Regions from separate parts of the Variovorax sp. FG153 genome, predicted to be linked through region 3. Evidence: predicted binding sites of a transcription regulator. Region 3 holds the regulator's gene; each other region holds the start of a gene.
The links. The regulator sigma-54, encoded in region 3, starts transcription at its own class of promoters, with help from an activator protein. The targets are predictions, from matches to a motif close to TGGCANGNAANCTGCTTT.

Region 1: a site for sigma-54 is predicted at 1,505-1,522, ahead of ACODT0_RS21840 (ammonium transporter). Genes of this name have one in related genera too.
Region 2: a site for sigma-54 is predicted at 2,912-2,929, ahead of glnA (type I glutamate--ammonia ligase). Genes of this name have one in related genera too.
Region 4: a site for sigma-54 is predicted at 2,039-2,056, ahead of ACODT0_RS36005 (ammonium transporter). Genes of this name have one in related genera too.

Annotation. Positions count from the first base shown of each region.
Region 1 is NZ_JBMDKG010000020.1:116,947-122,330, forward strand. It holds gene ACODT0_RS21835 (hypothetical protein) at 1-225, opposite strand, end outside; gene ACODT0_RS21840 (ammonium transporter) at 232-1,467, opposite strand; gene ACODT0_RS21845 (sulfite exporter TauE/SafE family protein) at 1,885-2,643, shown strand; gene ACODT0_RS21850 (tripartite tricarboxylate transporter permease) at 2,700-4,211, opposite strand; gene ACODT0_RS21855 (tripartite tricarboxylate transporter TctB family protein) at 4,225-4,713, opposite strand; gene rbp (RNA-binding regulator) at 4,922-5,362, opposite strand.
Region 2 is NZ_JBMDKG010000002.1:188,139-193,522, reverse strand. It holds gene ACODT0_RS03950 (polysaccharide deacetylase family protein) at 1-42, shown strand, start outside; gene ACODT0_RS03945 (sterol desaturase family protein) at 53-1,027, shown strand; gene ACODT0_RS03940 (EI24 domain-containing protein) at 1,150-2,031, shown strand; gene ACODT0_RS03935 (competence/damage-inducible protein A) at 2,028-2,828, shown strand; gene glnA (type I glutamate--ammonia ligase) at 2,976-4,391, shown strand; gene ACODT0_RS03925 (hypothetical protein) at 4,539-5,042, shown strand; gene glnL (nitrogen regulation protein NR(II)) at 5,083-5,384, shown strand, end outside.
Region 3 is NZ_JBMDKG010000018.1:50,222-55,605, reverse strand. It holds gene ACODT0_RS20180 (YceI family protein) at 1-14, shown strand, start outside; gene ACODT0_RS20175 (YceI family protein) at 48-689, shown strand; gene ACODT0_RS20170 (LysE family translocator) at 712-1,356, shown strand; gene ACODT0_RS20165 (phospholipase D family protein) at 1,366-2,964, opposite strand; gene ACODT0_RS20160 (RNA polymerase factor sigma-54) at 2,975-4,564, opposite strand; gene lptB (LPS export ABC transporter ATP-binding protein) at 4,595-5,384, opposite strand, start outside.
Region 4 is NZ_JBMDKG010000054.1:36,128-41,511, forward strand. It holds gene ACODT0_RS35995 (acyltransferase family protein) at 1-795, opposite strand, end outside; gene ACODT0_RS36000 (LytTR family DNA-binding domain-containing protein) at 981-1,922, shown strand; gene ACODT0_RS36005 (ammonium transporter) at 2,127-3,329, shown strand; gene ACODT0_RS36010 (hypothetical protein) at 3,346-3,687, opposite strand; gene ACODT0_RS36015 (GNAT family N-acetyltransferase) at 3,834-4,898, shown strand; gene ACODT0_RS36020 (M14 family metallopeptidase) at 5,024-5,384, shown strand, end outside.

The DNA.
Region 1 (5,384 bases), on a different contig from region 3:
CAGCGGCTCCATCGCCTGCTCGAGCCGCAGCGCGATGGCCGCGAGCTCATCGTCGTGGGTCTCGGCCGCATGCGCGCGCGCGAAGCGCACCATCTCGGTGGCGTACTCGGCATTGACGGCCATCCACTCGGTGTCGGTCACGCGGCCGTGCTTGCGGCGCAGTGCCACGTGCAGGCGCGCCGCGAGCGCGATGCGCTCGCTCTCGGACAGGACGTGGCCATCCATCGCGGTTCAGCCTCCGATGTGTTCGCGGTGCTGGGCCAGGTCGAGCCCCTGCGCCTCGCTGTCGGGATCGACGCGCAGCCCCACCAGCACGCGCACCAGGAACAGCACGATCGCGGTGCCGGCTGCGCTGTAGACCGCCACGCCGCCGACCGCGATCGCCTGCGTCAGCACGTTGCCGCTGGCGCCCGAGATGGCCTTGTCGGCGAACACGCCCGTGAGCAGCGCGCCCACGATGCCGCCGATGCCGTGCACGCCGAACACGTCGAGCGAATCGTCCGCGCCCAGCAGGCGCTTGAGGCCGGTGGCGCCCCAGTAGCAGGCCAGGCCGGCGATGGCGCCGATGGCCAGCGCCGAAGGCGGCGTGACGAAGCCCGCGGCCGGCGTGATCGCCACCAGCCCCGCGACCAGGCCCGAGCACAGGCCCAGCAGCGAGGGGCTGCGGCGCACCGTCCACTCGGCGATCATCCAGCTCGCCGCGCCCGCGGCGGCCGCCACGTGCGTTACCAGCATCGCGAGGCCCGCGCGCCCGTCGGCCGCCACCGCCGAGCCCGCGTTGAAGCCGAACCAGCCCACCCACAGCAGGCTGGCGCCGGCCATGGTGAAGGCCAGGTTGTAGGGCTCGAAGGGCTCGCGGCCGTAGCCGCGGCGCGGGCCCAGCGCATAGGCGCAGACCAGTCCCGCCACGCCCGCATTGACGTGCACCACCGAGCCGCCCGCGAAGTCGAGCGCGCCCATCTGCGAGAGCCAGCCGCCGGGCTCCCAGACCCAGTGCGCGATCGGTGCGTAGACCAGCACGCTCCACAGCAGCGCGAACCACAGCACCGCCGAGAAGCGCATGCGCTCGACGAAGGCGCCGAGCACCAGCGCGGTGGTGATGATCGCGAAGCTCAGCTGGAACATCGCGTAGACCGTTTCGGGCACGTTGGGCGCCACGTGGCTCACGGCCAGCGTGCCGGCGTCCTTCAGGTAGTCGAAGCCCGCGAACCAGAAGCGCCCGGTGCCGCCGAGCCAGGGCCAGCCGGGCGTGAAGGCCAGCGAGTAGCCGAGCGCGAACCAGGTCAGCGACACCACCGCGGCGATGGCGACCACGCAGGCCATGGTGGCGAGCACGTTCTTGCGCCGCACCATGCCGGCATAGAAGAGCGCGATGCCCGGCAGCGTCATCAGCAGCACCAGCACCGTGGAGGTCATCATCCACGCGGTGTCCGCGGCGCTGATGGAGGCTTGCGGTACCAGGGCCATGGCGGCGGTCTCTTCTTGGAGTGGTGGTCCCGGGCTCTGTGCACAAGTCGTGCCACATCGTTAACTGCGTGAAACACTTTGGTTTGCTACGCCGTGCGCGAAAGTAAGGCAAAGCGGGTAATTCCCAATGCACTGCGGCGGTGCACCCCCTAAAGTCCAGCCACTCGCGAACGGGCCCTGCTCGTGCTGCCGAGGGCCGAGGAGACAAATTCCCGATCGACAAGAACAATCATCCAAAAGGCTACATCCGAGAGCCGGGTTGAAAAATTCAGAAGCGCCGCTGGTCGGCGCTTTTTTTTGCCTGTCGCTTTCGCATCGGCGCCCCGATTCCTTGCCTTGAAAAGCGGCCGGAGAGTCGGCTGCGTCGCCGTTGGTTGCTACTCTTTTGATAGTGATTCCGGTGCGACAATCGCAGCCATGGAAATGTGGCTGATGACCGCGGCCTCGCTGCTCGCGGGGTTCGTGGATGCGATCGTGGGCGGTGGTGGACTGATCCTGGTGCCGGCGCTGTTCGCCGCCTTCCCCGGGGCACCGCCGGCCACGTTGCTGGGCACCAACAAGAGCGCGTCGATCTGGGGCACGGCCGCTTCGGCGGCGCAGTTCAGCCAGCGTGTGCAGATGCGCTGGGGCGCGCTGTGGCCGGCCGCGCTGGCCGGTTTCTGCGGCGCGCTGGCCGGCGCCTGGGGCGTCACCCAGTTTCCGGGCGACTTCCTGCGCCGCGCGCTGCCGGCCATCCTGCTGGCGGTGCTGCTCTACACGCTCGCGCGCAAGGACATGGGGCGTCACCACGCGCCGCGCTTCACCGGCCGCGCCGAGACGCTCGCGGCCTGCAGCATCGGCCTGGGCATCGGCGTCTACGACGGCTTCTTCGGCCCCGGCACGGGCAGCTTCCTGGTGTTCCTGTTCGTGCGCTGGATGGGCTACGACTTCCTCAACGCCTCGGCCTCGGCCAAGGTCATCAACGTGCTCACCAACGGCGCGGCGCTGCTGCTGCTCGCGCTCAAGGGCCACGTTTGGTGGCATTACGGGCTGGCGATGGCGGTCGCCAACGTGGCCGGCAGCCTGATCGGCACGCGCGTGGCGCTCAGGCACGGCGCGGGCTTCGTGCGGATCGTGTTCATGGTCGTGGTGAGCGCGCTGATCCTCAAGACCGCGTACGACGCCTTCCTCAAATAGAAAAGGCCCCGGGGCGAACACCGGGGCCTTTGCTCAGTCGAACAGCGCGGTGGCGCTCAATCCTCGACGAAGGCTTCCTCGCGCTTCGATTTCACGGCCGGCAGCAGCACGATGCCCAGCAGCAGCGCCGCGGCCACCAGCAGGCCCGCCGACAGCGGCCGCGTGACGAACACGCTCCAGGCGCCGCGCGACAGCAGCAGCGCGCGCCGCAGGTTCTCTTCCATCATCGGGCCGAGGATGAAGCCCAGCAGCAGCGGGGCCGGCTCGGTGCGCAGCTTGAGGAACAGGTAGCCCACGAAGCCGAAGATCGCGACCATCCAGACGTCGAAGGTGTTGTTGTTGGTCGAGTACACGCCGATGGCGCAGAACAGCACGATCGCCGGGAACAGGAACTTGTAGGGCACCGTCAAGAGCTTGATCCACATGCCGATCAGCGGCAGGTTCAGGATGATCAGCATCGCGTTGCCGATCCACATCGAGGCGATCAGGCCCCAGAACAGCTCGGGGTTGCTGGTCATCACCTGCGGGCCCGGCTGGATGTTGTGGATCGTCATCGCGCCCACCATCAGCGCCATCACGGCGTTGGGCGGGATGCCCAGCGTCAAGAGCGGAATGAAGGAGGTCTGCGCGCCGGCGTTGTTGGCCGACTCGGGCGAGGCCACGCCGCGGATGTTGCCCTTGCCGAAGGGCACTTCGCCCGGGCGCATCTTGATCTTCTTCTCGAGCGCATAGGCCGCGAAGGCCGCCAGCAGCGCACCGCCGCCGGGCAGGATGCCCAGGGCCGAACCGAGGGCCGTGCCGCGCAGCACCGCGGGCGTCATGCGCTTGAAGTCGTCCTTGGTGGGCCACAGGCCCTTGACCTTGTGCGTGAAGACCTCGCGCTCGTCGTCGGGCTGCGAGAGGTTGCCGATGATCTCGCCGTAGCCGAACACGCCCATGGCGATCACCACGAAGCCGATGCCGTCGGTCAGTTCGGGAATGTCGAAGCTGAAGCGCGCCACGCCCGAGTTCACGTCGGTGCCGACGATGCCCAGCAGCAGGCCCAGCACGATCATCGCCACCGCCTTGAGCAGCGAACCCGAGGCCAGCACCACCGCGCCGATCAGGCCCAGCACCATCAGCGAGAAGTACTCGGCCGGGCCGAACTTGAAGGCCAGCTCGGTCAGCGGCGGCGCGAAGGCGGCCAGGATCAGCGTGCCGACGCAGCCCGCGAAGAACGAGCCCAGGCCCGCGGCCGCGAGCGCCGGGCCCGCGCGGCCCTGCCTGGCCATCTGGTAGCCGTCGATGCAGGTGACCACCGAGGACGATTCGCCCGGCAGGTTGACCAGGATGGCGGTGGTCGAGCCGCCGTACTGCGCGCCGTAGTAGATGCCGGCCAGCATGATCAGGGCCGAGACGGGCGGCAGCGCGTAGGTCGCGGGCAGCAGCATCGCGATCGTGGCGACCGGTCCGATGCCCGGCAGCACGCCGATCAGCGTGCCCAGGATGCAGCCGATCAGGCAGTACAGCAGATTGGTGAAAGTGAAGGCGACGCCGAAGCCGGTCGCGAGGTTCTGGAACAGTTCCATGGTGGTGTGCTCCTCAGCCTGCGATGAAGGTGGGCCAGACCTGGATCTGGAGCTTGAGCGCCCAGATGAAGGCCACGTAGCTGCCCGCCGCGAGGATGGTGGCCAGCACCAGCACGTCGCGCAGGTTGAAGTGTTCGCCCGCGAGGCTCGAGATGATGGTGAGCGCGTAGATCGCGATGATCATTCCCATCGCCGGCAGGCCGATGCTCGGCAGGCCGCCGAGCAGCACGCCGAAGGCCAGGTTGGCGCCCAGCACGTAGGCCAGCGGCTTCCAGGCCCATTTGCCGATCGGATCGCCGTCGGTGGTCTCGACCACCATGGCCTGGAACATGATCCCCAGCCCGAGCAGCGCGAGCAGGATGCCCAGCATGAGCGGGAAGTAACCGGGACCCATGCGGGCCCCGTCGCCTATGTTGTATGCGGTGGCGCCGATGGCGAAGGCGCCGCCCACGGCCGTGAACATGACTCCTGAAAAGAAGTCGGCCTGGCTCTTGATTTTCATGTCTCTCGACCCTCTGTTTTGGAGGGAGGAGGGTCGTTTCCGGCGCCTGACCGCTGGCTGACCCGGCCGGTAGGGACTAATGCGTAGCGCTTACTACGGGTAAGCCCGCGCCGTCTCGGCCGAGCGACATCCGGAAACGAAAAAAGCTCCCGAAGGAGCTTTTTTCAGCGAAAGGCGGCAGGGCCGCCATTCGATGGTGTGAGAGGGCTTAGTAACCGCCGCGGCCGTAGCCGTCGTCGTTACCGCCACCGCCGTAGCCGCCACCGCTGCGGCCACCGCCGCCGTAGCCGCCGCCACCGCCGCTGCGGCCACCGCCGCCGTAACCGCCGCCGCCGCCACCACCGCCGTAACCGCCGCCACCACCACCGTAGCCGCCGCCACCGCTACGGGGCGGGCGGGCTTCCATCGGGCGGGCTTCGTTCACGGTCAGGGCGCGGCCCTGGACCGGCTGGCCGTTCAGGCCGGCGATCGCGGCTTGCGCCTCGGCGTCGGTACCCATTTCCACGAAGCCGAAGCCCTTGGAGCGGCCGGTGTCACGTTCCATCATGACCTTGGCGCTGACGATGGCACCGTAGGCGCCGAAGGCTTGCTCCAGATCGTTGTCACGGATCGAGTAGGCGAGATTGCCCACGTAAAGTTTCTTGCCCATGAAAGGGACTCCTCAACTCAAA
Region 2 (5,384 bases), on a different contig from region 3:
CAGCATCCCGACTACCGCGCCTGGATCGCATCGCACCCCTGAGGCGGTTTCCGTGATCGACTGGCTGACGGATCTCTTCTCCTCGCTGCAGGGCTGGTTCTTCGAAACCGTCGTGCAGCCCTTCGTCTATGCGATCGGCCTCGGCGGCTGGACCGAGGACGCCTTCGACGCCACCGGCTGGCTGCTGGTCGGCCTGATCCAGATCGTGGTGCTGGTCGCGCTGATCGGCCCGCTGCAGCGCTGGCGCGCCGTGGAACCGGTGACCGACCGGCGCGCGATCCGCATCGACGTGCTCTACACGCTGATCCACCGGCTGGGCCTGTTCCGGCTCGCGATGTTCTTCACGCTGCAGCCGGTGTTCGACGAGCTCATGGGCAGCCTGCGCGCGGCCGGCTGGGGCACCTTGCATCTCGACGAACTCTGGCCCGGCGTGACCGACGTGCCGGTGGTCGCGTTCGCGATCTACCTGGTGGTGCTCGATTTCGTCGGCTACTGGATCCACCGCGGCCAGCACCAGTTCAACTGGTGGTGGGGGCTGCACTCGCTGCACCACTCGCAGCGCCAGATGACCATGTGGAGCGACGACCGCAACCACCTGCTCGACGACATCCTGCACGACACGCTGATCGTGATCGTGGCGCAGCTGATCGGCGTGGCGCCCGGCCAGTTCATCGCCTTCGTCGCCTTCACCCAGCTCAGCGAGAGCCTGCAGCACGCCAACCTGCGCCTGAGCTTCGGCGCCCTCGGCGAACGGCTGTGGATCAGCCCGCGCTTCCACCGGCTGCACCACAGCATCGGGCTGGGCCACGAGTCGAACGGCAAGAGCACGCTCGGCGGCCACAACTTCGGCGTGCTGCTGCCCTGGTGGGACATGCTGTTTCGCACCGCCAACTTCGAGAACCGCTACGACCCGACCGGCGTGCGCGACCAGGTCGAGCCTGATGCGGCCGGCAAGGTGCGCGACTACGGCCAGGGTTTCTGGGCCCAGCAGTGGTTGGGGCTCAAGCGCATGGTCGGCCGCGGTTGAGCGCGGCGGCTTCCCTCCAGCTGCCCCACCTTCGCGCGGCGCGCGCGCGAACCGGCGAATCGCCCGGCCGCCGGCTCTGGCTTCACGGCCTCGCGGGGCGCGCCGGGTTATCCTCCGGCCCGATGCGCCTGCTCCTCGACTCCTTCTGGCGCGCGGTGGCCTATTGCATGCTGCCGCGCGTGATCGTGCTGTCGTTGCTGCCGCTGGGCCTGATGGTGCTGCTGGCCGCCGTCTTCGGCTATTTCTACTGGGATGCCGCGGTCGCCTGGACGCGTGGCGCGCTCGAGTCCTGGCCGCTGCTGGCCAGCTTCTGGAGCTGGATCGGGCGGCTGTTCTCGGGCGACGTCACCTCGATGCTCGCGCCGCTGGTGGTGGTGTTCGCCGCCACGCCGCTGATCGTGGTGCTGGCGCTCGTCATCGTGGCCGGCTTCATGGCGCCCGCGCTCACGCGGCTGGTGGCCGAGCGCCGCTTTCCCTCGCTCGAGCGCAAGAAGGGCGCTTCCTTCTTCGGCAGCGTCGCGCGTTCCATCGGCCTGACCGTGCTGGCGCTGCTCGCGCTGGTGGTCTCGATGCCGCTGTGGCTGATCCCGCCGCTGGTGCTGATCCTGCCGCCGCTGATCTGGGGCTGGCTCACCTACCGCGTGATGAGCTTCGATGCGCTGGCCGAGCATGCCAGCGCCGAGGAGCGCGCCACCTTGCTGCGCGCGCACCGGCTGCCGCTGCTGTGCATCGGCGTGCTCTGCGGCTACCTGGGCGCGGCGCCGAGCATCGTCTGGGCCTCGGGCCTGCTGTTCGCGGCTGCCTTCTTCGTGCTGGTGCCGCTCGCGATCTGGATCTACACCCTGGTCTTCGCCTTCTCGGCCCTGTGGTTCGGCCACTACTGCCTCGATGCGCTCGCGCAGCTGCGGGGCCAGCGCGCGGCCGCCGCGGCGGCCGCCATTCCGGGCGACGCCGCCGCCATCGAGGCCGACCAGGCCGTTCTCTCCCAATGGAAATCCCCATGACCCGTGAATTCGGCCTGATCGTCGTCGGCGACGAGATCCTTTCGGGCAAGCGCCTCGACAAGCACATGCCCAAGGTGATCGAGCTGCTCGCGGCGCGCGGCCTGCAGCTGGGCTGGGCCGAGTACGTGGGCGACGTGCCCGAGCGCATCACCGCCGCGCTGGCGCGTGCCTTCGCCTCGGGCGACATCGTCTTTTCGACCGGCGGCATCGGCGCCACCCCCGACGACCACACCCGCCAGTGCGCCGCCAAGGCGCTGGGCGTGCCGCTGGCGCTGCATCCCGAGGCCGAGCTGCTGATCCGCGAGCGCATGCAGGACACGGCGCGCGAGCAGGGCGTGGCCTACGAGCCCGACCGGCCCGACAACATCCACCGGCTCAACATGGGCGTGTTTCCCGAGGGCGCCCGGATCATCGCCAACCCCTACAACAAAATCCCCGGCTTCAGCGTGGGTGACGTCCATTTCGTGCCCGGTTTCCCGGTCATGGCCTGGCCGATGATCGAGTCGGTGCTCGACGCCCGTTATGCCGATCTTTTCGTCCGGACCCGGGTCCTGGAGAAGTCCGTGATCGTTTTCGGTGCCATGGAGGCCACCCTCACGCCCCTGATGCAGGCGATCGAGGAGCGCCATGCGCGCATCAAGGTTTTCAGCCTGCCGAGCGTCGATCACCCCCAGTACGGCCGTCATATCGAGCTCGGCGTCAAGGGCGATCCGGACCTGCTCGACGTGGCCTACGGCCAGCTCATCGAAGGCCTGCACACTTTTAATGCACAACTTGGCCCAGAATTGGTGCGTTGATTTCGATGGCACCAATTTGGTGAATTCGATCGCGTTCCAGGCCCCCAAAGTGCCCGCCGCCACGCGTTCGACGCAGGCGACAATGGCACAGAAACTGCATCCCGCATCCCTGTATTCCCAACCACCCATCCAACTCAGGAGAAATTGATGGCAAAGACCGTCGCCGACGTCATGAAGCTCGTGAAGGAAAACGAGGTCAAGTTCGTCGACTTCCGTTTCACCGACACCCGCGGTAAAGAACAACACGTGACCGTGCCCGTGTCGCACTTCGACGAAGACAAGTTCAGCTCGGGCCACGCGTTCGACGGCTCGTCCATCGCCGGCTGGAAGGGGATCGAAGCGTCGGACATGCAGCTCATGCCCGACCCGAACACCGCCAACATCGATCCCTTCTTCGAAGAGACCACGATGATCCTGACCTGCGACGTGATCGACCCGACCGACGGCAAGCCGTACGAGCGCGATCCCCGTTCGCTGGCCAAGCGCGCCGAAGCCTACATGAAGGCCTCGGGCCTGGGCGACACGGCCTACTTCGGTCCGGAACCCGAATTCTTCGTGTTCGACGGCGTGCGCTGGAAGAACGACATGTCGGGCTGCTTCGTGAAGATCGAGTCCGAAGAAGCTTCGTGGAACACCGACAAGGAATACGAGCACGGCAACACCGGCCACCGTCCCGCGGTCAAGGGCGGCTACTTCCCGGTTCCCCCGGTCGACAGCTTCCAGGACATGCGCTCGGAAATGTGCCTGGTGCTCGAATCGCTGGGCATCCCGGTCGAAGTGCATCACCATGAAGTGGCCAACGCCGGCCAGATGGAACTCGGCACCAAGTTCAGCACGCTGATCCAGCGCGCCGACTGGGTCCAGCTGCAGAAGTACGTGATCCACAACGTGGCCCACGCCTACGGCAAGACCGCCACCTTCATGCCCAAGCCCATCGTCGGCGACAACGGCTCGGGCATGCACGTGCACCAGTCGGTCTGGAAGGACGGCAAGAACCTGTTCGCCGGCGACGGCTATGCGGGTCTCTCGGACTTCGCGCTGCACTACATCGGCGGCATCATCAAGCACGCCCGTGCCCTGAACGCCATCACGAACCCCGGCACCAACAGCTACAAGCGCCTGGTGCCCGGCTTCGAAGCCCCGGTGAAGCTGGCCTACTCGGCCAAGAACCGCTCGGCCTCGATCCGCATCCCGTTCGTGTCGAACCCGAAGGGCCGCCGCGTCGAAGCGCGCTTCCCCGATCCGCTGATGAACCCGTACCTCGGTTTCGCCGCGCTGCTGATGGCCGGCCTCGACGGCGTGGAAAACAAGATCCACCCGGGCGAAGCCGCGAGCAAGGACCTCTACCACCTGCCGCCGGAAGAAGACGCGCTGATCCCGACCGTCTGCCACAGCCTCGACCAGGCCCTCGAGTACCTCGACAAGGACCGTGCCTTCCTGACCAAGGGCGGCGTGTTCACCGATGCGTACATCGATGCCTACATCGACCTGAAGATGCAGGAAGTCACGCGCTTCCGCATGGCCACGCACCCGGTCGAATTCGACATGTACTACTCGCTCTGATCGCGGTTTTCCGCTCGGAGTAACACGAAAGGACGGCCTCGGCCGTCCTTTTCGTTGGGGCCGGAACATCCTGTCATCGGGGGCGTCGAATTGCATGAAAATGCGCCTTTTCGCGCTTCCCCGGGCCCTCGAGGTCCCCAAGATCCCATGAAGACTGCCGCACCACTCCTCCTCCTGGCCGCTTCCCTGCTTGCCCTGCCGGCACTCGCGCAGGAGCGCGTCTGGCGCTGCGGGAACGAATACACCAACAACGCCACCGTCGCGCAGCAGCGCGGCTGCAAGGTGATGGAGGGCGGCAACGTCACCGTCGTGCAGGGCGCCTCGCGCGCCGCGCTCGGCGGTGCCGCCGCATCGACCTCCGCGGCCCGCTCGCCGGCCGGCAGCCCGCGGGTCGAGGGCGCCGACCAGCGCGCGCGCGACGGCGAAGCGCGCTCGGTGCTCGAGTCCGAACTGCGCAAGGCCGAGGCCCGCCAGTCCGAGCTGCAGAAGGAATACAACAACGGCGAGCCCGAGAAGCAGGGCAGCGAAGGCCGCAACTACCAGAAGTACCTCGACCGCGTGGCCGAGATGAAGGCCGAGCTGGCCCGCAACGAAAGCGACATCGCCGGCATCCGCCGCGAGATCAGCCGCCTGCCGGCCCCCAAGAACTAACCCGTTCCTGCATCGGCAGGAAGAACACCACAGGATTTCCATGGCTTTCGGAAAGAAGGCGGCAAGCGCCAGTCCGCGCTTTCAGGCCTTCGACCTGCTGTCGACCCTGATCGCGGTCGTCAACGGCAAGGGCTCGGTGCTGTTCGCCAATGCCGGTCTCGAAGATGCGCTGGGCACCTCGCGCCGCACGCTCGAGGGCTCGCAGTTCGGCGCCTGCTTCCACGAACCCCAGGTGCTGCGCACCGCCATCGATGGCGCGAGCGCCAACGACTTCGCCACCCTGCGCTACGAGGCCTTCCTGCGCCGCGTGAACCACGAGCTGATGCCCGTGCAGGTCACGCT
Region 3 (5,384 bases):
TCGGCGCGCCCTGACCCTTCACATTTCTCCCGCATGCAGCATTCGCCATGAAGAACAAGACACTGCTTCCCGCCGCCCTGCTGGGCCTCGCGCTCGCCGCGTCCGGCCTTGCCGCCGCGCAGGAATACACCGCCCCGCCCGTCGCGGCCAAGCCCGCGGGCGGCCCGGTCAAGGGCGCCAGCTACGTGGTCGACCCGACCCACACCTTCGTGATGTACGAGATGGGCCACTACGGCACCACCACCAACCGCGGCCGCTTCAGCACCAAGGACGGCAGCGTGCAGATCGATGCCGCCGGCACCAGCGGCAAGGTCGACATCACCATGGACATCAGCTCGATCAACACCGGCGTCGACCTGCTGAACCGGCACGTGCAGAGCAAGGACTTCTTCAACGTCGCCGAATTCCCCACCGGCCGCTTCGTCGCCGAGCGCATCGCCTTCAGCGGCGACAAGGTGGCCGAGGTGCCCGGCACGCTCACGCTGATGGGGCAGACCAAGCCCGTCACCCTCAAGGCCGTGCGCTTCAACTGCTACCTGAGCCCGCTGATCAACCGCCAGGTCTGCGGCGGCGACTTCGAGACCACCGTCGAGCGCAGCGACTGGGGCATCACCTGGGGGCTGAACTTCGGCTTCGAGAACAAGGTGAAGCTGCTGGTGCAGGTCGAGGCGGTCAACGTGCAGCAATGAATTCCGAAAGAGAGCACTTCCGATGATCGACACCACCCTTTCCCTGCTCGGCATCGCCGGCGCCATGACCGTGGGCGCGATGAGCCCGGGCCCGAGCTTCGTGATGGTGGCGCGCACGGCCGTGGCCTCGCGCGCCGACGGCCTCGCGGCCGCGCTCGGCATGGGCGCGGGCGGGCTGGTGTTCGCGATCGCGGCGCTCGCGGGGCTGCAGGCCGCGTTCCTCGCGGTGCCGGCGCTCTACCTCGCGATCAAGGGCTTCGGCGGCGCCTACCTGGTCTACCTCGGCATCCGCATCTGGCGCGGCGCGCGGCAGCCGCTCGCGATGGCGCCGGAGGCGGGCACGCCCGCCGCTTCGGGCGGCCGCGGCAAGCGCACCTTCCTGCTCGGGCTGGCCACGCAGGTCAGCAACCCGAAGACGGCCGTGGTCTACGCGAGCATCTTCGCGGCCTTCCTGCCGCGCGAGGTGCCGCTGGTGCTGGCGCTCGCGGTGCCGGCCGTGATCTTCTGCATCGAGACCGGCTGGTACGCCATCGTCGCGCTCGCGCTGTCGTCGGCGGCGCCGCGCTCGGCCTACCTGCGCTACAAGACCTGGATCGACCGCGCGGCCGGCGGCGTGATGGGACTGCTGGGGCTGCGGCTGGTGTGGTCGGCGGTGCGCGGGACCTGAGGCCGATTCCTAGAGCAGGCTCTCGGGCGTCAGCGGCGCCAGCAGTTCGAGCATGGTGCGATCCCAGAAGCCCGAGTCGGGCTCCTCGCTCAGCACCGTGGTCTTGCCGGCCTCCTCGCTAACCCACTCCAGGCGCGAGTCGCTGCCTTCGGCGAAGCGCAGCCTGTAGGCGCCCTGCTGCTTGAGCACCTCGAGCAGCTTCAGCGCCTGCTGCGCCATCTCGGGGCTGCGGATGAACAGGCCGATCTCGGTGTTGTGGACCTCGGAGCGCGGGTCGAAATTCATCGAGCCGACGAACAGGATGCGCCGGTCGATCACCGCCGACTTGGCATGCAGCCGGCCGACCGAGGTGCCGAACAGGCCCAGCCGCACGCTGCGGCGGGTGCGGTTGGTGCTGAGTTCGTAGAGCTCGGCGCCCAGGCGCAGCATCTCGGGCCGGTAACGGCGGTAGGCGGTGTGCACCAGCGGCTCGTCGGTGGCGGCGAGCGAGTTGGTCACCACGCTGATCTTCACCTGGCGCCGGCGGATCTCGTTCATCACCTCGAGCCCCGCGGCGCCCGGGATCAGGTAGGGCGAGACGATGGTCACCTCGCTGCGCGCGCGGCGCATCTGCTCGACCACGTTGTAGCGCACGCTGTCCACGTCGAGCAGCGGCACGCCGCCGTACGAGGCGGTCTTGCCGATCACGCGGTCGGGCGAATCGGCATAGGCCTCGGCCGTGGTCCAGATCAGGCCGAGCCGGCCGGCATCGAGGTCCTCGGCGATCGGGCCGTAGCCCAGCAGGTCGTTGGGCGCGGGCTTCGGCGGCGGCGGCGTGGTGTCGGGGCCGGTGGCGGCCTCGAAGCGGCGCCGCAGTTCGTCGGCAGGCAGCGCGCTCGCCACCACCGACTCGACGGGCCGCACGTAGGGGCTGTTCCAGTACTGGTCGAACAGGCTGCCCAGGCGCGGGATCAGCGCGCCCGTCACGAAGGTGTCGAGGTCGATGAAGTTCTCGCCCGCGGTGCGCCGGAAGTACTGGTTGCCGATGTTGCGCCCGCCCGCCACGGCCATCGCGCCGTCGGCGATGAACAGCTTGTTGTGCATGCGCCGGTTGACGCGGCTGAAGTCGAACAGCGAGGCGGTGAAGCGCGCGAGCAGGCTGCCGCGGCCGGCCGGAAAGGGGTTGAACAGGCGCAGCTCGACATTGGGCGTGGCCGCGAAGCCGCGCAGCAGCTCGTCCTCGCCCGCGGTGTAGAGGTCGTCCATCAGCACGCGCACCCGCACGCCGCGCTGCGCGGCGTCGCGCAGGGTGCGCAGCAGGTAGCGGCCGGTCTCGTCGTTCTCGATCTGGTAGTACTGGACGTCGAGCGTGCGCTGGGCCCGGCGCGCGAGCTGGATGCGGGTGTCGAAGGCGAAGTCGCCGCCCGGCATGAGGCGAAAGCCGCTGAGGTCGGGGTCGGGCTGCGCGGCCAGCGCGATGCGCCCGAGCGCGGTGTCCTTCGACACGGCGATGGCCTTGGTGGGAGTGCGCGGTGCCTCGTCGGGCAGCGAGGCGCAGCCGGCGGCCAGCAGCGTGGCCGCGAGGGCGAACACCCGGAGCCCACGGCGCGACAGCAGGCGTCGGGCCATCGGCGGCTTTCTACAGGGCCTTGCGCAGGTTGGCGGGCGCGATGCGCAGCGCCTCGCGGTACTTGGCGACGGTGCGGCGCGCGCACTCGATGCCCTGCTCCTTGAGCATCTCGGAGATCTGGCTGTCCGACAGCGGCTTCTTCACGCTCTCCGAACCGACGAACTGCTTGATCAGCGCGCGCACCGCGGTGCTCGAGGCATTGCCGCCGGTCTCGGTGCCCAGCGCCGAGCCGAAGAAGTACTTGAGCTCGACCGTGCCGAAGGGCGTGGCCATGTACTTGGCGGTGGTCACGCGCGAGATGGTGGATTCGTGCAGCCCGAGCTCGTCGGCGATCTCGCGCAGCACCAGCGGGCGCATCGCGAGCTCGCCGTGCACGAAGTAACTCTTCTGCCGCTCGACGATGGCGTTGCTCACGCGCAGGATGGTGTCGAAGCGCTGCTGGATGTTCTTGATGAACCAGCGCGCCTCCTGCAGCCGCTGCGACAGCGCCTGGCTGCCCTCGCCCTTGTGCGACTTGAGCGCGCCGGCATAGATGTCGTGCACGCGCAGCCGCGGCATCACCTCGGGGTTGAGCATGACGCGGAACTTCACGTTGGTGCCGCGGCCGGTCTTGGTGACGATCACGTCGGGAATGACGATGTTGCGCTCGACGTCGACGAAGCGGCGGCCCGGCTTGGGCTCCAGGCGCGCGATGACCTGCAGCGCCGAGCGCACCAGTTCCTCGTTGGTGCGCGTGAGCGTGGCCAGGCGCTTGAAGTCGCGCCGCGCGAGCAGCTCCATCGGCTGCTTGCAGATGGCGAGCGCGGTCTTGCGCACCAGCTCCTCTTCCTCTGTCTCGTCTTCGTCGGCCAGCGCGCGCAGCTGGATCGCGAGGCATTCGCCGAGATCGCGCGCGCCCACGCCCGCGGGCTCCAGGCTCTGCAGCAGGCCGAGCGCGACCTGGAAGTGGTGCACCAGCTCGTCGAACTGGTCGTTGTCGTCGCCCGCGAGGCCCGAGGCCAGCGCCGGCAGCGAATCCTCGAGGTAGCCGTCGTCGTTGAGCGACTCGATCAAAAAGCGCAGCGCGGCGCTGTCGTTCTCGTTGAGCCGCAGGCTCAGCGCCTGGCGGTGCAGGAAGGACTGCAGCGATTCCTGGCTGCGCGCGAGCTCGGTGGCATCGGCGCGCTCGTCGTCGCCGGTGCTGCTGTTGTTGCGCGCAGGCGCGTCGCTGCCCCACTCGCTGTCGTCGGGCGCCATGTCGACGGTGCCGTCGCCTTCCCAGTCGGGCTCGCGCTCGGGCGAGTCGAGGGCCGGCTCGGCCTCGGACGACGAGGCGGTCTCGGTGGACGTGGTCGAGGTCGACGGCGCGGCGCCCGCGTAGTCGCTCTCGGCCTCGCGCTCGGTGTCCTCGCGCGGCGCGGGCGTGTCGGCAGCGTCGAGGCCGAATTCCTCGCGCGCGGCTTCCTCGGCGGTGCGCTCGAGGAAGGGGTTCTCGTCGAGCATCTGCTCGACCTCCTGGCTCAGCTCGAGCGTGGAGAGCTGCAGCAGCCGGATCGACTGCTGCAGCTGAGGCGTCAGCGCGAGATGCTGCGAAACGCGCAGCGACAAGCCTTGTTTCATGCCCTCAGGAAATGGCTGGCGCGAGGGTCATCACATGCGGAAGTGCTCGCCCAGGTAGACCCGGCGCACTTCGGCGTTGTCGACGATCTCCGAGGGCGTGCCCTGTGCCAGCACATGGCCGTCGCTGATGATGAAGGCGTGATCGCAGATGCCCAGCGTCTCGCGCACGTTGTGGTCGGTGATGAGCACGCCGATCCCGCGTTCCTTCAGGAAGCTGATGATGCGCTGGATCTCGATCACCGCGATCGGGTCGATGCCGGCGAAGGGCTCGTCGAGCAGGATGAAGCGCGGCTGGGTGGCCAGCGCGCGCGCGATCTCGACGCGGCGGCGTTCGCCGCCCGACAGCGCGAGCGCGGGCGAATCGCGCAGGTGGTCGACGCGCAGGTCGGCCAGCAGTTCCGACAGGCGCTCTTCCATGCGCTGCTTCGACAGCGCCTGCGGCCGGCCGTTGGCGTCGGGTTCGCGCTGCAGCTCGAGCACCGCGCGCACGTTCTCCTCGACCGTGAGCTTGCGGAAGATCGAGGCTTCCTGCGGCAGGTAGCTCAGGCCCATGCGCGCGCGGCGGTGGATCGGCATGTGGGCGATCGGCTCGCCGTCGATGGAGATCTCGCCCGCGTCGGCGCGCACCAGCCCGACGATCATGTAGAACGAGGTGGTCTTGCCGGCGCCGTTGGGGCCGAGCAGTCCGACGACTTCGCCCTTCTGCACGTCGAGCGAGACGTCCTTGACCACCTTGCGGCTGCCATAGCTCTTCTGCAGGCCGCGCGCGACGAGGCGGCTGCCCGGCACGCCGTTGGCTTCCTGGGTTCCGGCGGCTTCG
Region 4 (5,384 bases), on a different contig from region 3:
CACCGCCACGGCCAGCGCCAGCGACACGCGGCGCAGCCGCTCGAGCTCGCGCCAGATGCCGCTGTCCGCGCCCATCCAGTAGCCGTAGAGGAAGACGGTGAAGTAGATGCTGTGCAGGAAGGGGTCGCGCACCAGGTCGTGGGTCGGCGGGTAGTGCGGCGCCAGCAGCAGCGTGAAGGCCGCGAGCGGCAGCGCCGGCACCAGCAGCAGCCAGCCGCCGCGCAGCCCGTTGAAGGCCCGGCGCAGCGCCTGGCCCGCGGCCGAGCGCCACAGCGGCAGCGTGAGCGCCACCGCGGCCGTGTAGACGAACAGGTACGGCAGGTACCAGAGGTGGTTCCAGGTGATGCCGAACTCGGCGCCCGCGAAGGCGCCTTTCGGCCAGGGCTGGCTCATCGGCAGGTAGCGCGCGAGGAAGGCGCCGAAGCCCGGCGCCACCAGGCCGTTGGCCACGCCCTCGGCATAGGCCTGCCAGGGCACGACCACCGCCATGCCAAAGGCCAGCGGCAGCATCAGCCGCAGCCCGCGGCCGCGCAGCAGCGCCGTCGTGCCCTGATGGCGGGCGAGGAAGGCCAGCGAGACGCCCGAGATCAGGAACACCAGGTCCATGCGCCACAGGTTCAGCAGCCGCATCGGCCACTGCAGCCACTCGGCCGCATGCGGGCTCTTGAGGTGCCACGGCCAGTCGGCCACGTAGTACATCGCCACGTGGTAGACGATGACGAGCAGGAAGGCGAGGGCGCGCAGGGCGTCGATGTCGTGGCGGCGCTCGACGGCGGGCGGTGGGGTGGCGGGCATGGGGGCTCCTGACTGCAAAGGCGGCCATGGTCGAGGCGCGATGCCGCCGCGGCGCGCCCCGGGGACGGATCGCCGGCACTTTGTGACGAGCGGTGAGCCCGCTGGGACGAAACCAGGGGAGAAAACCGCCCCCTGGGCCGCCCCTGTCGCCCCATTCGCCACGCGGATCGCGACAATCGCCCGCCATGGCCGGCCCGCGCAAAGACCTCTACCACCGCTACGAGCCGATCCGCCGCTACGTCGAGGTCGGCTTCTGGATCGTCGTGATGGCGCTGCAGGCGCTGTTCAACACCATGGTGGCGATGGTCGACGCGCGCTCGCGCGCCGTGCCGCGCGAGACCTGGGAGATCGTGGTCTGGGAGGGCTCGAGCCACCTCGTGCTGCTGCTGCTGGTGCCGGCCATCGTGGCGCTGGAGCGGCGGCTCTCGCCGCTGGCCTCGCTGGCGCCCGGCAGGCTGGCGCGCTACCTGGCCTGGCACCTGGCGGCCAGCGTGGTGTTCAGCGGGGTCCACGTGATGGCGATGTTCGCGCTGCGTTCGCTGGCCTATGCAGTGGCCGGCGAGCATTACGCCTTCGGCGGCTGGGCCGCGCAGTGGGGCTACGAATACCTGAAGGACGTGCGCGCCTACGTCTCGATCGTGTTCGGGATCTGGGCCTACCGGATGTTCATGCTGCGCTGGCAGGGCGAGGCGCGGGTGCTCGACGCGCCGGATGAGGCGCCGGAAGCGTCGCCGCAGCCGGCGGATGCCGCGCCCGCGCCGCCGCCCGCCGAACCCTCACCGCCCCCGGCGCCCGCGCGCCCCGAGCGCTTCCTGGTGCGCAAGCTGCGCCGCGAGTTCCTGATCGCCGCCAGCGACATCGACTGGCTGCAGGCCGAGGGCAACTACGTCGGCCTGCACGTCAATGGCCACGACTACCTGCTGCGCGCCACCCTGACCGACTTCCTGACCCAGCTCGACCCGGCGCTGTTCGTGCGCGTGCACCGCAGCCATGCGGTCAATCTTTCGCGGCTGCGCGAGATCGAGCCGCTCGACGGCGGCGATGCCCGGCTGCACATGCACGACGGCAGCACCGTGCCGTGCAGCCGGCGCTACCGCGAGGCCCTGCGCGGCGCGACGGCCTCCTGAACCGCCGCGGGGTGCCGCCATGCACCGTCAGGCGGCATCCGTTCCGGTGCGCCGTGCCTGCCCACCGGGTTCGTTGAGCCCCATCTCGGCCCGTTTTGCACCATTGACGAGCTTGTGGGCACCATTTTTGCTTCATTGGCCCGCCGTCCTGCTGAATTCAGGTGCGGCGCACCAAATCAATCCAAAAACCAGCAAGAAGCTCCAATGGACGCACTCAAACAGGGCGCAGACGCGCTGTTCATCCTTCTAGGCGCGATCATGGTGTTGGCCATGCATGCGGGGTTCGCCTTTCTCGAACTCGGCACGGTCCGCAAGAAGAACCAGGTCAATGCGCTCGTGAAGATCCTGGTCGACTTCTCGGTCTCGACCATCGTCTACTTCCTCGTCGGCTACGGCGTGGCCTACGGCACCCATTTCTTCGTCAGCGCCACCGAGCTGTCGGCCCGCAGCGGCTACGACCTGATGAAGTTCTTCTTCCTGCTGACCTTCGCGGCCGCCATCCCGGCCATCATCTCGGGCGGCATCGCCGAGCGCGCCAAGTTCTGGCCGCAGCTGATCGCCACCGCCGTCATCGTCGGCTTCGTCTACCCCTTCTTCGAGGGCATCGCCTGGAACAGGCACTTCGGCATCCAGGACTGGATCGCTTCCGTCACGGGCCATGAGTTCCACGACTTCGCGGGCTCCGTGGTGGTGCATGCCGTGGGCGGCTGGCTCGCGCTGCCGGCCGTGCTGCTGCTGGGCGCGCGGCGCAACCGCTACCGCGGCGACGGCTCGCTGGCCGCGCATCCGCCGTCGAACATCCCGTTCCTCGCGCTCGGCGCCTGGGTGCTGTGCGTGGGCTGGTTCGGCTTCAACGTGATGAGCGCGCAGACCATCGACAAGATCTCGGGCCTGGTCGCGGTCAATTCCGTGATGGCGATGGTCGGTGGCACGCTGGTGGCGCTGGCCATGGGCAGGAACGACCCCGGCTTCGTCTACAACGGCCCGCTGGCTGGCCTGGTGGCGGTGTGCGCGGGCTCCGACCTGATGCACCCGATCGGCGCGCTGGTGGTGGGCGGCGTGGCCGGCGCCATCTTCGTCGCGATGTTCACGCTGACGCAGAACAAGTGGAAGATCGACGACGTGCTCGGCGTCTGGCCGCTGCACGGCCTGTGCGGCACCTGGGGCGGCATCGCGGCCGGCATCTTCGGCACCCAGGCGCTGGGCGGCATCGGCGGCGTGAACCTCGGCGCGCAGCTCATCGGCACCGCCATGGGCGTGGTCTGGGCGCTGCTCGGCGGCGCCGTGGTCTACGGCGTGCTCAAGAAGACCGTCGGGCTGCGGCTGTCGCAGGAAGAGGAATTCGACGGGGCCGACCTGTCGATCCACCACATCTCGGCCACGCCGGAGCGCGAAGTGAACTGGTGAGGCCGGCGCCTTTCGTTCAGCATTTCTGGAAGCGGTGGCACTCGGCCACCGCGCGGATCGCCACCACCGTGTTCTCGCCCTCGAGGCGGCGCGAGACGAACTCGACCGGCGTGCCATCGGCGATGTCGGCCACGAGCTTGCGGTCGGCCAGCCTGAAGGTCTGGGTGGTGAACGGGATCTTCGAGCGCGGCGGGATCTTCAGGTGCAGGTACAGCTTGCCGCCGGGCTCCTCGTGCGAGGACATCAGGCGGGCGCGCGTGTAGACGGGGTCGGTCCTGGTCTCCTGCGCTGAAGCGCCCGAGAGCGCGAGCAGGGCGGTGGCGGCAAGGACCAGCTTGGACAGCGGCGGGAAGGGCATGTGCGGACTCCTCGTCGAAGGTGGCTGAAATGCCATTGTGAAGCGGCAACCTTCGGCCAAGCCAAAGATGCGCGCGCCCGTGTGCGCCGCGAGGGTTTCGGTTCGGCACAATCGCGCCCCCCGGGCAACAAAAGGGAGGACGGGAGATGGCGAACCACACGATCGAGATCCGGCGCTTCGATGTCCACGCGGACGACCCGTCCGAATGGGCACGCTTCCACCGCTACCGGCGCATCCGCGACGAGGAGCTGCATCCTGGCGAGCCGCAGGCCGCCGATGCCGACTTCGAGCACGACGCGCGGCGCCGCATGCCCTTCTTCGAGGCCGAGCGCTTCGTCGCGCGCGAGGGCGACGAACTGGTCGGCAACATCATTCTCTGGCGGCGCCGGCCCGATGCACCGAACAGCGAGCCCTTCGCGTTGCACGCGGAGGCCTGGCTCGGCGTGTTGGGCGCGCACCGGCGCCGCGGCATCGGCAGCCGGCTGCTCGTGCCGCTGCTGGCCTTCATGCGCGAGCACGGCAAGACCGTCGCCACGATGAACACCTTCTACCCGCCGGGCCATGCCTTCCTCGAAGCCTCGGGCGCGGTCCTCAAGCATCGCGTGGTCGAGAACCGCATGCGCATCGATGGCCTCGACGCGGACGAGCTCGCGCGCTGGAAGGCGCAGGGCACGGCCGGCGGTGCGCTGCGCTTCGAAATCCATCCCGGCCGCACGCCAATGGAGCGCCTGGCGCAGCTGCTGGCGCCGTTCTCGGACCTGTTCAACGACATGCCGCTCGGCGAACTCGAGCTACCGCCCGCGCGCTACGAGCTCGACGGTTATGCCAACTGGTACCGCGAACTCGACCGCAGCGGCGGCGAGCACCACCTGGTGCTGCTGGTCGATGCCGACGGCACGCTGGCCGCGATGTGCGAAGCGCACTGGGACCCGCGCACCCCCGAGCGCCTGCACCAGCGCCTGACGGGCGTGGCGCGCGCCTGGCGCGGCCGCTCGCTGGCCAAGGCGGTGAAGGCCGCGATGCTCGACAGCGTGCGCGCGCTGCATCCCGAACTGCGCATCGTCGTGACCTACAACGCCGAGGCCAACGCGCCGATCCTCGCGATCAACCGCCGACTGGGGTTCGAGGTGCATCGGCGGCAGGGGATCTATCAGCTGGGGGTGGAGGCGCTGGCTGAGTGCCTGGCGCGGCGCGGGGAATCGGCCGCCTGAAGCGCAAATTGCGCCGATGCGCTTCAAATTTGAAGCGTATCGGGCCGGAACTGGTGCCCAGCAAGAACGCGCCGCCTGTAGCAAACTCGCGCGACCCCGATCCCGCACGAGCCGCCACACCCACCATGACCCAATCCCCACCCGCCCTCGAAGTCCTCCCGCGCGATCTCTCCGCCTACCGCCAGGGCAATGTCGGCGTCGACTACGTGCACCGCTTCGAGTCGGGCAAGCCCGGCCCGCACGTGCTGATCAATGCCCTGACCCACGGCAACGAGATCTGCGGCATGACGGCCGCCACGCACCTGCTCGACCATGGCGTGCGGCCGAAGATCGGCACGCTCACCGTGAGCTTCGCGAACATCGACGCCTACGAGTCCTTCACCGAGGCCGCGCCCTACGACAGCCGCCAGATCGTCCACAACCTCAACCGCATCTGGTCGCCCGAGTGGCTCGATGGCAGCGAGGACAGCCCCGAGCTGCGCCGCG